2 regions of the Paenibacillus sp. FSL R7-0331 genome follow, and region 2 is predicted to be linked to the other one. Evidence: riboswitches for the same ligand, from Rfam matches in the RefSeq annotation. Region 2 holds a riboswitch; the other holds the start of a gene.
The links. A riboswitch is a leader RNA that binds a small molecule or an ion and turns the genes downstream of it on or off. The one in region 2 is predicted to bind cyclic di-AMP.
Positions count from the first base shown of each region.

Region 1: linked by a shared signal. The riboswitch ahead of R70331_RS16090 (APC family permease) and the one ahead of R70331_RS00500 (C40 family peptidase) in region 2 are both predicted to bind cyclic di-AMP.

Region 1 covers NZ_CP009284.1:3,827,027-3,833,421, forward strand. The annotation lists gene R70331_RS16080 ((2Fe-2S)-binding protein) at 1-157, opposite strand, end outside; gene R70331_RS16085 (ABC transporter ATP-binding protein) at 193-999, opposite strand; gene R70331_RS16090 (APC family permease) at 1,189-3,006, opposite strand; cyclic di-AMP (ydaO/yuaA leader) riboswitch at 3,142-3,301, opposite strand; gene R70331_RS16095 (disulfide oxidoreductase) at 3,527-3,958, opposite strand; gene R70331_RS16100 (DsbA family protein) at 3,958-4,713, opposite strand; gene R70331_RS16105 (ATP-binding protein) at 4,808-6,395, opposite strand, start outside.
Region 2 covers NZ_CP009284.1:99,393-105,787, forward strand. The annotation lists gene R70331_RS00480 (4a-hydroxytetrahydrobiopterin dehydratase) at 1-209, shown strand, start outside; gene R70331_RS00485 (c-type cytochrome) at 302-658, opposite strand; gene R70331_RS00490 (GNAT family N-acetyltransferase) at 786-1,271, opposite strand; gene R70331_RS00495 (C40 family peptidase) at 1,536-2,027, opposite strand; cyclic di-AMP (ydaO/yuaA leader) riboswitch at 2,033-2,177, opposite strand; gene R70331_RS00500 (C40 family peptidase) at 2,558-2,986, opposite strand; cyclic di-AMP (ydaO/yuaA leader) riboswitch at 3,059-3,197, opposite strand; gene R70331_RS00505 (hypothetical protein) at 3,421-4,251, opposite strand; gene R70331_RS00510 (M1 family aminopeptidase) at 4,263-6,278, opposite strand.

The DNA of each region.
Region 1 (6,395 bases), 3.2 Mb from region 2:
TCAGCGGCCTGTAGCATTCGATAAAGGCTCTCATTCCGGCTTCATCAGCCATATCTCCGGCATTAAATGAATGCTTAGTGCCTTCGGGGATACCGGGATGAAGGTCAAATTTGCTGCCGAAATCCTTTATCTGTTCCTGCTCCTGTTCTTCTGTCATCTCATTTCCTCCTCCTGATGCTTCCCTTAAACTATTTATAATCCGGCTGCCTTGTACGCCGCCAGCTCATACGGCAGGCACAGCGGCACACCGGTCCGCGGATCAGCAACAATGTCACATTCAATCCCGAATACCTTACGAAGCACATCCGGAGTCATAACCTCAGCGGGAGCCCCTTCACTGATGACTGTGCCTGCCTTGATCGCCACCATATGCTGCGCGTAGCGGGAGGCATGGTTCAGGTCATGGACTACCATAATAATGGTCCGGCCTTCCTCCTGGTTCAGCTTCTGCAGCAGCTGCAGCACTTCCAGCTGGTGGGCCATATCGAGGAACGTAGTCGGCTCATCCAGAAACAGAATCTCCGTCTGCTGGGCCAGAGCCATAGCGATCCAGGCACGCTGGCGCTGTCCGCCGGAGAGGCGGTCGATCGGGCGGTCATGGAATTCCTCCATACCGGTCACTGTAATGGCATTAGCGATGATTTCACGGTCTTCCGGCGTCATTGTGCCGAAGCCCTTCTGATGCGGATAACGGCCATAGCTGACCAGCTCGGACACCGTCAACCCGTCCGGTGCCGTCGGGTTCTGCGGCAGGATCGCCAGCTGGCGGGCTACTTCTTTGGTAGACAAGGTATGAATAGATTTGCCGTCAAGCATAACGCTTCCGCTCTTGGGCTTCATGATCCGGGCCATTGTTTTAAGAATTGTAGATTTGCCGGAGCCGTTAGCTCCAACCAGTGCGGTGATTTTCCCGGTTGGAAGTGACAGGTTAAGCCCCTTCACTATTGTTGCTTCCGCGTACCCGATACTAAGCTGTTCTGTATTCAATCGTTCTGACATGTTCTCCACTCCTTAAATACTTATGTATAGTGATGCTTTGAAATTGGATTATCCAATTGAAATCGTTTATCAACCGACTGATATTGTTTCTCAATTACCATTATCGCAAATATATGAAAGTTGTACAAGAGTTCACACAAAAAGGCCGCCTCCGTCATCAACGGGAGCAGCCCTTTTCCTATTCCCCGACTATTTATGCAGATGGTACGGTACTGTTGCAACTACAATATCCTTCTGATTCATGAGGTAAGAGCGGATGAACAGACTGGTCTGATTATGGAGAACCGCCTGCCACCAATGCTTCGTAATAAACTGCGGAATCAGCACCGTAATATGGTCCGTTGAAGCGGTCTTCCACTCTACGGTTTCAATAAACTTGACCAGCGGGCGGATGATGCTGCGGTACCGGGAACGCAGAACGATCAGGCGCACACCCGGATTCCATTCCTCCCACTTCTGCTCCATCCGGTGAATCTCCTCTTCATCAAACCCTACATATACAGCCACCACATTATCCGTCAAGGACTTGGCATAGCTGATTGAATGAAGCACGGCGCGGGTTACACCGGCTACAGGCACGACAACGGTACTTCCTTTAATACACGGCTTATCGGTTGCCGGGCAAATGCGCAGCTGGTCTGCTGTGTTCATGTAATGGCGGTGAATCCGGTGGAACACGAACATGACGACCGGCAGGAAGATGAAGGCCATCCACACGCTGGAGAACTTCGTAATAATGAAGATCATAGTAATTGTGAGTGTAGTGAGCATGCCGACCGTGTTCACTGCAAACTTGTTCTGCCAGCCCTTGGGTCTTGTTTTGAACCAGTGCACCATCATCCCGAGCTGGGACAGTGTGAACGGGATAAATACGCCGACTGCATACAGCGGAATCAGACCTTCTGTATTTCCGTGAAAAGCAGCTACCAGCACCGCCGACAGGACGCCGAGAAAAATAATTCCGTTAGAGAAGCCCAGCCGGTCTCCGCGGACCATAAATGCATGCGGCAGATACTTGTCTTTGGCAAACATGAAGGCCAGCAGCGGGAACGCCGAGTAAGCCGTATTTGCAGCCAGGAAGAGGATGACAGCCGTAACCCCTTGAATGAAGAAGTACAAACCGCCGCGGCCAAAGGTTGACTCCGCAATTTGTGACACTACTGTTGCTTTTTCATCCGGGGTAACCCCATACCAGTAAGCCAGCAGGGTAATACCTGTGAACATCAGACCGAGGATAAGCCCCATCATCATCAGCGTTTTGGCGGCATTTTTTTCAGCCGGAGCCTTGAAGTTCGGGATCGCGTTGGAGACTGCTTCTACCCCGGTCAGTGCCGAACAGCCGGAGCTGAATGCTTTTAATAATAAGAACAGACTGACATTGGACACCGCCGAGCCGATTTCAGGAACACTGGCATGAGCGCCTACAGTCAAGTATTTGAACACCCCTGCACCGATCAGAAAGAAGATCGAAACGACGAATAAATATACCGGGATTGCGATAAAAGAGGCCGATTCCGTAACCCCGCGCAGATTGACGATCGTTAACAATAGAATAACAGAAACAGCAATAAGTACAGTATGATCATGCAAGCCTGGAAAAGCCGATGTGATCGCGTCCGTGCCCGCCGAGGCGCTAACGGCAACGGTAAGAATATAATCGACCAGCAGCGATCCGCCGGCTAACAGGCCAGTGGGTACACCGAGATTGCTTTTGGCTACGATATAGGCTCCTCCGCCCTGCGGATAGGCAAAAATCGTCTGCCGGTAGGATAGAATGAGTATGGCCAGCAGGCCCAATACGGCAAGCGCGATTGGCAGGGAGTACCAGATGGCAGTGAAGCCCGCAGCCACCAGCACCAATAGAATTTGTTCCGTTCCGTAGGCTACAGACGAGAGCGCATCAGAAGACAGGACAGCCAGTGCCTTTACCTTGGATAACTTTTCATGATCGTGTTCGTTCGACTTCATCGGACGTCCGATCAATAGTCGTTTTACCTTGCTTACCATTGTTGTAACAGTTCCTCTCTTTGTTAGTTGAACCGGTTATACCGTGCGCTGTTTTCATCGTTTTCATAGGGGGATTTTCATAAATGCAGGCACAAAAATAAGCATACGGAAATGATCCGCATGCTTCTGGCATGGTCATTATCCCACCTTTGCTTACGAGGTTAGCTGGCGGATTCGGACTGTGGAAAGCCCTACGGTTACAGCCTTTACGGCCTGCTTCCGATTCACCCCGTCGGCCTTTCAGCCGAGTTTGGTTCCCCCGATTTCCCTGCGGAAAATTCAGCGCATATTCAACTTCTCACAAGGCTTAATGATAGTCTACAAAGCATTCCCAGTAAAGCTGTGAAACAAATGAAAAGACATGAAAAAACATCCAAAACACGCAATTCCAAGATCGGGGATGAATGGCTCTTTCATTCTCTTGCATTATCCCTTTGTATCTTGGTTTTAACGTATTTCGGATGTTATTTGTGACAAAAAAATCATGGTTTATTATGTGCTGAAGCCTGCTGTCAGCGGTCTATTCCCCTGCCGTATCTTTGCGTCCTGTCCACAGTAAAATTGTAATCAGCGTGAAGGCGGTCAAGGCCATCAATGGGATGGTAATAAAGCCTAATAGATTCACATAATCAACATTGCAGGGAACGCCTACTGTACAAGGAAGCACCTTGCTCAGTGCAGGAATCTTCTGCTCTGCATAGTGATAGATGGAGATGCTTCCGCCGATGATGCTTAACGGCAAGACGTAAGGAATAATCTTTTTATCCCCGCGGTACGTGGCAATTCCCAGCAGAAACAGCTGCGGATACATGAAGATACGCTGGAACCAGCATAGCTTGCACGGCTCATATTTCAATACTTCGCTCAGATATAAGCTCCCTGCAACCGCAATAATGGATACGAACCAGGCCAGATACAGACAATGACGCCGGCAAAAGGCAGTGAACCTCATCACTGGGCAACCGCCGCTTCGGAAGCGGCCTGAATCTGGGCATCAATAGCCTCCATATTAAACGGCTCATTGACCATTACCCCGTTGACAAACAGCGTTGGTGTAGATGATACGCCGGATGCTGTAGCCAGCTGCACTTCACTCTGGATCTGGCTGTTATACGTTTTGTCTTCAATGTCTTTGCGGAGCAACTCGAAATCAATTGGCAGCTTCTCTTTCTGCGCCAGCTCGACCAGGAAGTCAGGCGTAGCCCATTCCTTATTCTCGTCGCCTTGATTCGCATAGAGAGCATCATAGTATGTCCAGAATGCATCGCTGTTCTGATTATAAACCGACAAGGCTGCAAGGGCTGCCGTTGTTGAGTCAGGACCAAGGAAGGCCAGATTTACAAAGTACAGGGCTGCCTTATCCTGATTTACATATTCCTGAACAATCTGCGGCTTGATTACACCTGCAAACTGGGCGCAAGCCGGGCATTTGTAATCGCCGAATTCCACGATTTTGACCGGTGCATCTTCACTGCCCAGTCTCGACATTTCACTGTAATTGAATTCAACCGGTGCAGCTGGTGTGCCTGCTGTTGAGCTGTCTCTGCCGGCCAGCATAAATAATCCTGCAAAAATAACAGCCACCACCACGATCGTCGAAACAATCACTATCAGTGTTTTCTTCTTTTGGTTCTCCATCTGCGCTACGAGCTTCTCATTTTTGCTCTTCTGGGGAAGTGCAGCGCTTTTGCGTTTGTTTTTGCTCAAGTGAGAGTTCCTTTCTGTCCCGCGGGACCCGTTGAATATGAATCATATAATTTAAAATTATATAATTAAACTTCTCACTTTGGCAAACCTAAGCTTATACAGCCTCCGTTTTCAGCTCCAGGGAGTCCGGCTCACTAAAGTCCCGGGACTCTTCGCCCTCCATCTGTCCTGAATCAAGCATCAGGCTGAAAACAGCCTCAGTCCCGGTACCGGGTTCTGAGTTAATTCTGATGTTCCCGTCCATCAGCTCCACCAGCTTCCTGCAGATCGCAAGCCCAAGCCCGGTGCCCGGATACTGCCGGTTATGTGAGGCATCCAGCTGGGTAAAGGGTTGAAATAACAGCGGCAGCTTATCCGCAGGGATGCCAATACCGGTATCCTTGATGCGAAAAGTATATTCTCCTTTTGTGCCCTCTACTGAGCTGAACCCAACCTCAATTGTCACCCCGCCGTCAGGCGTAAATTTGACGGCATTGCCGATCAGATTCACCAGAATTTGGCGGATTCTCAGGCTGTCCCCTTTTACATATTCAGGAATATCCCCGGTAACCTGCAGCTTCAGCTGCAGTCCCTTTTCCTTCGCAGCCGACTCGAACAGCTCGGAACATTCCGTAAGCAGTGCCTGAAGCGGAAAAGCTTCGCTGCGCAGCTGCAACCCGTCCGAATCCAGCCTGGAGAAGTCCAGCACATCATTCACGACACTCAGCAGCGCCTGACTGCTGTTATACTGCAGCCTCAGCAGCTCCTGCTGACCGGGTTCGGCAATGTCATCGGCAAGGAGCTGATTGATCCCGATTATACCGTTCAGCGGTGTGCGGATCTCGTGGCTCATCGTTGTCAGGAACTCGCTTTTCATCCGGTCTGCGCCTTCTGCGGCTTCCTTGGCTTCAATCAGCTGCTGCTGAAACTGTATAAAGGGCGTAATATCCTCAGCAACCAGATATACCAGCTTCTGGTTGCCGTGAAGAAGCGGGAAAACAGTCGTGCTGCAGATCATGGTTCCGCCGTTTTTTATTATTACTTCAAGTTCAATCTTGGAGGAATGACCCGAAACTGCACGCTCTACCGCTTGTTTCAGCATGGCTTCATCCTTTGGGGTACTGAAAATACTTTTGTAATCACCAAGCTCCTCCTTACGGTAGCCGGTTGTCTGCTGCAGGGAGGGGTTGGAGCTGATCACCTTCCGGCGTACCGGATCTATGCACAGCACCATATCAGGGCTGGAGTCAAACAAGGCTGTATACCGCTGTTCATTGAAGCTGGCCGAGAAAAGGATACGCTGCCGGTCCCTGTACAGCAGTATCAGTACCGCCATGACTATGAATAAAAAGGAAACAGCCAGTACAACTGCCAGCAGGGAATCAGGCAGAAGCGGGACTGTGCCGCTGTAATTAAAGGTCCCTGAAGCGGAGAATACCGCTCCGTCCATTGCAGCATAATGAGATCCGCTCAGGCAGGCAGTAAGTACGAGCACCAGCAGCACTTTTTTTAACGTTAACATATTGTACGGCCCTGCAATCCAGCGCGGATTATACAAGCAGACTACCGCCGGAACAATCAGTGCGAAGCCAAAGGAGTACAGGATGGAGAGCAGGCTCTGCTCATAATTCCCAAAAAATTTCATCGACAGAATGCCGCAATAATGCATAATCAGAATCCCGGCGCTAAAAAGAACACCACCG
Region 2 (6,395 bases):
GCAAGTACATGTTTAGCGAATTTATGAAGGGCATTGCTTTTGTGGACGAGGTAGCAGCCATATCGGAAGCCTTTGACCATCATCCGCATATCACCATTGACTACAAAACCGTCATCCTGCGCTTATCGGCAAAAGAAGAGAACGGTCTTGCGGCCCTTGATATCCGCCAGGCTAATGAATTCAATGAAGCCTTTGACAAAACACGTTAGGACACGGTATTAATATAACGGCTACACCAAAAATGCCCGTACGAGGACCGGCTTGAGTCCTTATACGGGCATTTTAAATGAATATGGGTAATTTACTTTTTTTCTGCAAGCCACAAGGCAATGTTGGCAATCTCCTCCGGGGCCAGCTTATCCTTAAAGGACGGCATTTGCCCGCGGCCCTTAGAGACGATGCTGTATATGCCCTCGGCGTCCCGCTCATTTCCTTCATGCTGCAGGCTTGGGCCGGCACCGCCCTGAAGCTGATCACCGTGGCAGGAAATACAATTGGCTTTGACCACGGCCTCCGCACCAGCGGCATCCAGGGTTACCTGAGGCATTACAGGCTTATTCTCTTCCGCGACCTTTTCTTTACCGGGCAATGTGAACAAGAGTACTACTGCAAAGGCGCAGGCGGCAAAAAACAAACCGCTCATGATCCATTTCTGCATCTTCATCCGTCCCCTCCATGTAAGCTGCTTCCTTCATTATACAGAATGGTAAAGCGTTATCATAGAGTTTGTGTCAAAAAAATGAACAAAATCCGCAGTTGCAGACCACATAACGGAAGGTCCGCTGTCATTGATTATAGACCATGCAGTAAAAGGGCTTATCCCCGGTGGGAGTGCGGCGTTCATATGTATCGGTGATCGTAAAGCCGCATTTCTGATAAGTTCGTATAGCACGCTGATTCCAGGTCAGTACCTCCAGATCAATCTCACGGTCAGGGAATCTGCTGATGGCAGCCTGCACGATTACTTTCATAAAAGAATGACCCATTCCATGTCCGCACAGCTCGGGACGCATGCCTATGCCGAGCCGGACCACGCCTTCCATCGGAAACAGCTGCGCAAAGCCGCAGAGGCTGCCTGTCTTGTCTACAACGGATACATATTGCTCACTGCGCAATACCGGGTCACCGAATTCAATACCGAGCGCCTGCATTTGCTCCCAGGGCAGCCAACCGTAAATGTTATAGGGCGGCCTGTAATCCCAGGTACAGATATCCTCAGCATGGCTGGTGTCCATCGGTACAACGTGAAATGTAACAGGGGAACTGCTCATAAGGCCACAGGCCTCCTTCCAATGCTGCAATTTGCTATATGTGTATATTTAATTATATACAAAAGAGGGCGTGTTCAACTCAGGAATTTGCCGCAGGCAGCAGAAACTTGACAAACCGCCAAAAATATTTTATGAAAACGCAGAAAAATGGGTTTTAAGCTGTTTTATGCATGAGGGAAGGGGTAAGTAATTTTATAGACAAAAAAACAGGAGCCCTCCAAGATTTCGGCAAAAATCCTGGAAAAGCGCCTGTCTTATCGTTACTTATTGAACATCATCGTTATCTTCGGCATCCGTTGCAACTGCATGGTAAGCATCTGTGCTCATGATCCGTTTGGCGCCAACGTAGCGGTTGACGTAGTAGTTGTCACTCAGCGAGCTGATGGTTACGCCCTTTGAGCTTGAAGCATGTGCGAATTTGCCGTCACCGACATAAATGCCGACATGGGATACGCCGCGGCCGCTTGTATTAAAGAATACAAGATCGCCTTCCCGCAGATTATCACGGGAGATCGCAGTACCCATCTGGTATTGGGAGCCGGATTGATGCGGCAGGTTAATGCCGATCTTATCAAACACGTACATGGTGAAACCGGAGCAATCAAAGCCGTTAGTCGATACTCCGCCGGAAACATATTTGGTTCCGATGGCCTTATCGATGACTTTATCCATTTTGGAATCGGCAAAAGCGCTTCCTGCTCCAATGGTTAGCATAATAGAAAAACTGAGTAGTGCGGCGGCTAACTTCTTCTTCAAAAGTAAATACCCCTTCCAAATGCCTACGAGGTTAGCTTAAGGGTTCGGTTGAAGGTCCCCTATGACCCCTCTGTGAATAGGAGGTCAATTCACCCAAAATCGGTTCCCCCGTTTCCCTTATTTCGTAAGGGAACTCGGCACGACTGTTGATTAGGATTAGCTTGCAGAACATTATGACAAAACGTTTGTAAAACCCGGTTGAATAATTACAAAAATGTTACTAAAATCTCACTGCGATAATTGTAACAAAGACAGAGGCCGTTGGCAATCACTTAAAACATATTAGTGCATAATATTTGCGTTATTTAAGAGAGAAAACTGCATATAAAGACTCAAATTTACGTGCAAAGTAAGCTTTTTTCTGAAAAATTGTGGAATTTTTAGTAAGAAGGGTGTTTCAGTACTCTTTGAAGTGTGTAAAAGGTATAATAAGGAAAAAAAGAAGCAACCCGGAGATGATTACGGCAATAATCACGTCCGGGCTGATATAATTTACAATTATGTGTCAGAGGTTATATGTGAGGGGAAGTTCAATCGTAAGCGACAGCCTGGTAAGCTGTTGTGCTCATTACGCGTTTAGCGCCAACGTAGCGGTTGGCCCAGTAAGCCTGACTCAGCGAACTGATGGTTACACCCTTTGAGCTTGAGGATTGTGCGAATTTACCGTCACCGACATAAATACCTACATGGGAGACTCCGTTACCCAGCGTATTGAAGAAGACAAGATCGCCGGCACGCAGATTGCTTTTAGAAACGGGCGTTCCTACACTATACTGCGCTTTAGAGGTGCGGGGCAGTGTAAGGCCGACGTTTTTAAATACGTATTTGGTAAAACCTGAACAATCGAAGCCGGAAGTGCTTGTACCTCCCGTTTTGTACGAAACTCCGATGGTTTTGGAGATAACGGCGTCCATTTTGGAATCAGCTGACACGCTTGTAGCGCCCATAGTGAATACCATCACAAGACCCAGTGCTGCTGCTGTGCATTTCTTTTTAAGATGTGTACGAAATGATGTGTGACTTTTCAAAAGATGTACTCCTTCCAAGGCCTGCGAGGTTAGCTTAAGGATTCGGTAGAAGGTTCCCCTATGACCCCTCTAAAGCGAGATCAATTCACCCAAAATATGGTTCCCCCACTTCCCGGTGCTGGGAATTTGGCGTTTTATGCACCAGAACAGTGACTGTTAAATGACAATGTTGAAGTGTATAAGGTACATACAGTTAGTCGAATTAGTTTCAAAAGATTACAAAGTTGTTACCAGCGGTACAGGCATCATTGTATCAAAGGTTTTAATGTTTTGCAAATGCACTGTAAACTTATCGCTACGGACAAAAGAGCCACACCCCTAAATCAGAGGCAGTGACTCTTTTAATATGCCGTTTTGGCGGGAAATTATTGTGGAAATGTTTTACTGCTCCACAGATGGTACTGGGCGGCGATTCCCCACATTTTGAACAAGGTGGACGGGAGCGGTGATAGCTGGCGGAAGAGCAGCGCAGGCAGGCCGGGATAGAATAGTGCAGTTACAGCGCACAGCAGCCACGTCACCAGTCCTCCCGCACCAAGCACGATTGAAGCTCCGGTAGAAGGAGCAAGCAGTCTTAGGTATGCCAGCAGCCCGGAGAACATGCCTGTTCCTGCGGTATAACCGAATTGCATGTAGAGCAGCGCTGTACGGATGATATACAGGTAGAGCATCCAGGCCAGCAGATAGGGGAGAAGCTTCAGCAGCAGCTTATAATCCAGCAGCCCGCCTAACAGCAGTGAATACAGCTTGGGCAGCAGCCAATAAAGCGGGAGCGCAGAGAGCAGCCATTCAGCCAGGCTGAAGACAAATACCGGAAGCCCGTAGGTCTTCATTCCCGGGAAAAAGAACAGGCCGCGCTCACCTTTGCGTTCCTGATGCAGCTCATGCAGCAGGCCGGCGCGGATCAAAGGGGAAACCAGCAGCCGCAGCAGAGACAGAGCCAGCAGGAGCCAGAGCCAGCGCTGAACTGCAGGATCTCCGCTTAATGCAGCCTGGCCCTCGATATAATACAGCAGTCTGCCCAGAGCGCTGCCCCCGGCATGGGTGTCGGGATAACGCAGGAGCACGGGAATAACGGCAGATCTGACAAACCTGTACAAAAAATAGCCCCAGAGCAGCCGGTAGATAAACAGCAGAATCAGAATGTAAAATTGCTCCTTCATGCTGATCCAGCTGCGGGAAATCGCTCTTTTCACTATCCTTCACCTCACCAGACTAGAGTTCCGAGCAGAGTTTCAAGCAGTTTGGTTACACTTAGCGTCCAGCGCGAAAGTGTCTTCGGCGCAAGCTCAGCCAGCATGAAATTGTTAAGGTGCTTACTCTCAAGAAGTATGGAGTGCCCGGGATCAATATCCACCGAGGCAAGCGGAGCTTTATAGGACAGCTGAAAGGCAGTTGTTTTCTGCTCCCCGTTCCAGAACTGCTGTACGGAATAACCGTCCGAGAAGGTGAACTTAACCGGAACATCGGCATAACTGCTGCCTTTATTGCTTATTTCCACCGTAGCTTCATAAAGGGCTTCCTCGTTATTAGTCTTATTTTTGGCAGGGCCGGTGGTGATGAGGTCTACAGAGAAGTCAGGTGCTCCGCCGCTGTATACATACTTGTCAAAATAGTCCTGCCATGACTGCTTGGTTACTTTTTCAACAACCTTCTGAAAATCAGCAGTGGCGGGATGCTTGAATCTGTACTTACGGGCGTATGAGAGCATGATGGCATCCATAGTTTTGGTTCCGACCTGCTGCTCGATATCCTTCAGCACCAGCTTGCCGCGGATATATACATTGCGGGTATACCCTTCTGCGGCCGTATATTTCCAGGTTTCCAGATTGAGCGGCTGAGGAGCAGATACCAGACTGGCCTGCAGGCTGTTACTGGAGCTTATTCCGTATTCCTGCTCCATCAGCCGGTCCTCCGCATAGGACGTGAAGCTTTCATCGAGCCATGCCTCTTCAAATTCATTGTTTGCCACCATTCCGTAGAAGTACTGGTGACCGATCTCATGAATAACAGTACGCTCAAGCGACATGCCCGGAGAACTTTCGGCTGCGCCGAAGGCAGTGATCAGCGTAGGATACTCCATCCCCCCTGCACCGTTGCCTTCACGGGGAGGGACCACGATTGACAGGGTGGAATATGGATAAGGCCCATACCATTTGCTGAATGCGGTAAGCGCAGCCTTGGCAGCCTGAAAATACCGTTCCTGCAGTTCCTTGTGCAGCGGGTCCAGGTAGAGCTTGATCCGTACACCCGGTACATTAGGTGCGGAGAAGGCCTCCTCGGCAACGACAAAATCAGGGGAGGCTGCCCAGGCAAAGTCATGGACATCATCGGCGTAGAACTGATAGATTTTCCGGTCCTGCTTGATCTGGGCACTTTTCACCGGAAAGCCCGTAGCACCGACGATATAGCCTTCGGGAACAGAAATGGTTACATTATAGATGCCGAAATCGCTGTAAAACTCAGAAGTGCCGTGATACTGGTGAAGATTCCAGCCCTCCTCCTTAACGCCTCTGGTTCCTTCAGGCTCATATACGCTCAGCTTGGGAAACCACTGCCCGGCCATTACAAAATTCCCGGCAGTTCCCATACGGGCGAATATTTTAGGCAGCTTGACCTCAAACTGGATCTTGAGTGTCACACTCTCGCCGCCGTTCACCGGCTGCGGCAGATGCACCTTTACAAGAGTCTGGTCATGAATATTTCCGTCATCAGGCTGCACATACTGCATGCGCTGCATAAGGGATACCCCGTCAGCAGTCCGCAGGTCAGTTATCGTCATGCTCCCGAATCCGTCCTCCGGCATCGCATCTCCGCGCAGCTCGCCGCCGGATTCCTTCATAAATGTTGTTTTTTCAGAAGCGAAGGCGTTGGGATAGAGATGAAAATAGAGCTCTTGTACAGGCTTCCGGCCGGGATGAGTCCAGGTGAGCGTCTCAGCGGCCTCCAGAGTCCGGGCATCTGTATCCAGCCTTACATCGATATGATACTCGGTTATCCGCTGGCTTAAGGCTTCAGAGACCGGAACAGGCTGGCTCTCGGGAAGATCAGGCTGCACCGCCTTAGCCTGAGACACGGCGGAGGGGGACTTGGCCTCTTTTGGGGCAGCGGCAGGCCGGGCGGCAGGGCTGTGCCCGCTCAGGAGCCAAAGGGAGCCTCCCAGCAGGATGAGGGCGGCCAGGGCCGCAGAGATGATCATGAACCTTAATGACAGTGGCTTCATACTGTGATTCCTCCCGTGACAAGCATCTACGGGATGTATATGTTTGCAATCGCTGCATTATTAGCTAAAATTAAATTATTGTAGAACGTGAACTTGATAATGTCCGTTTAAGCATTC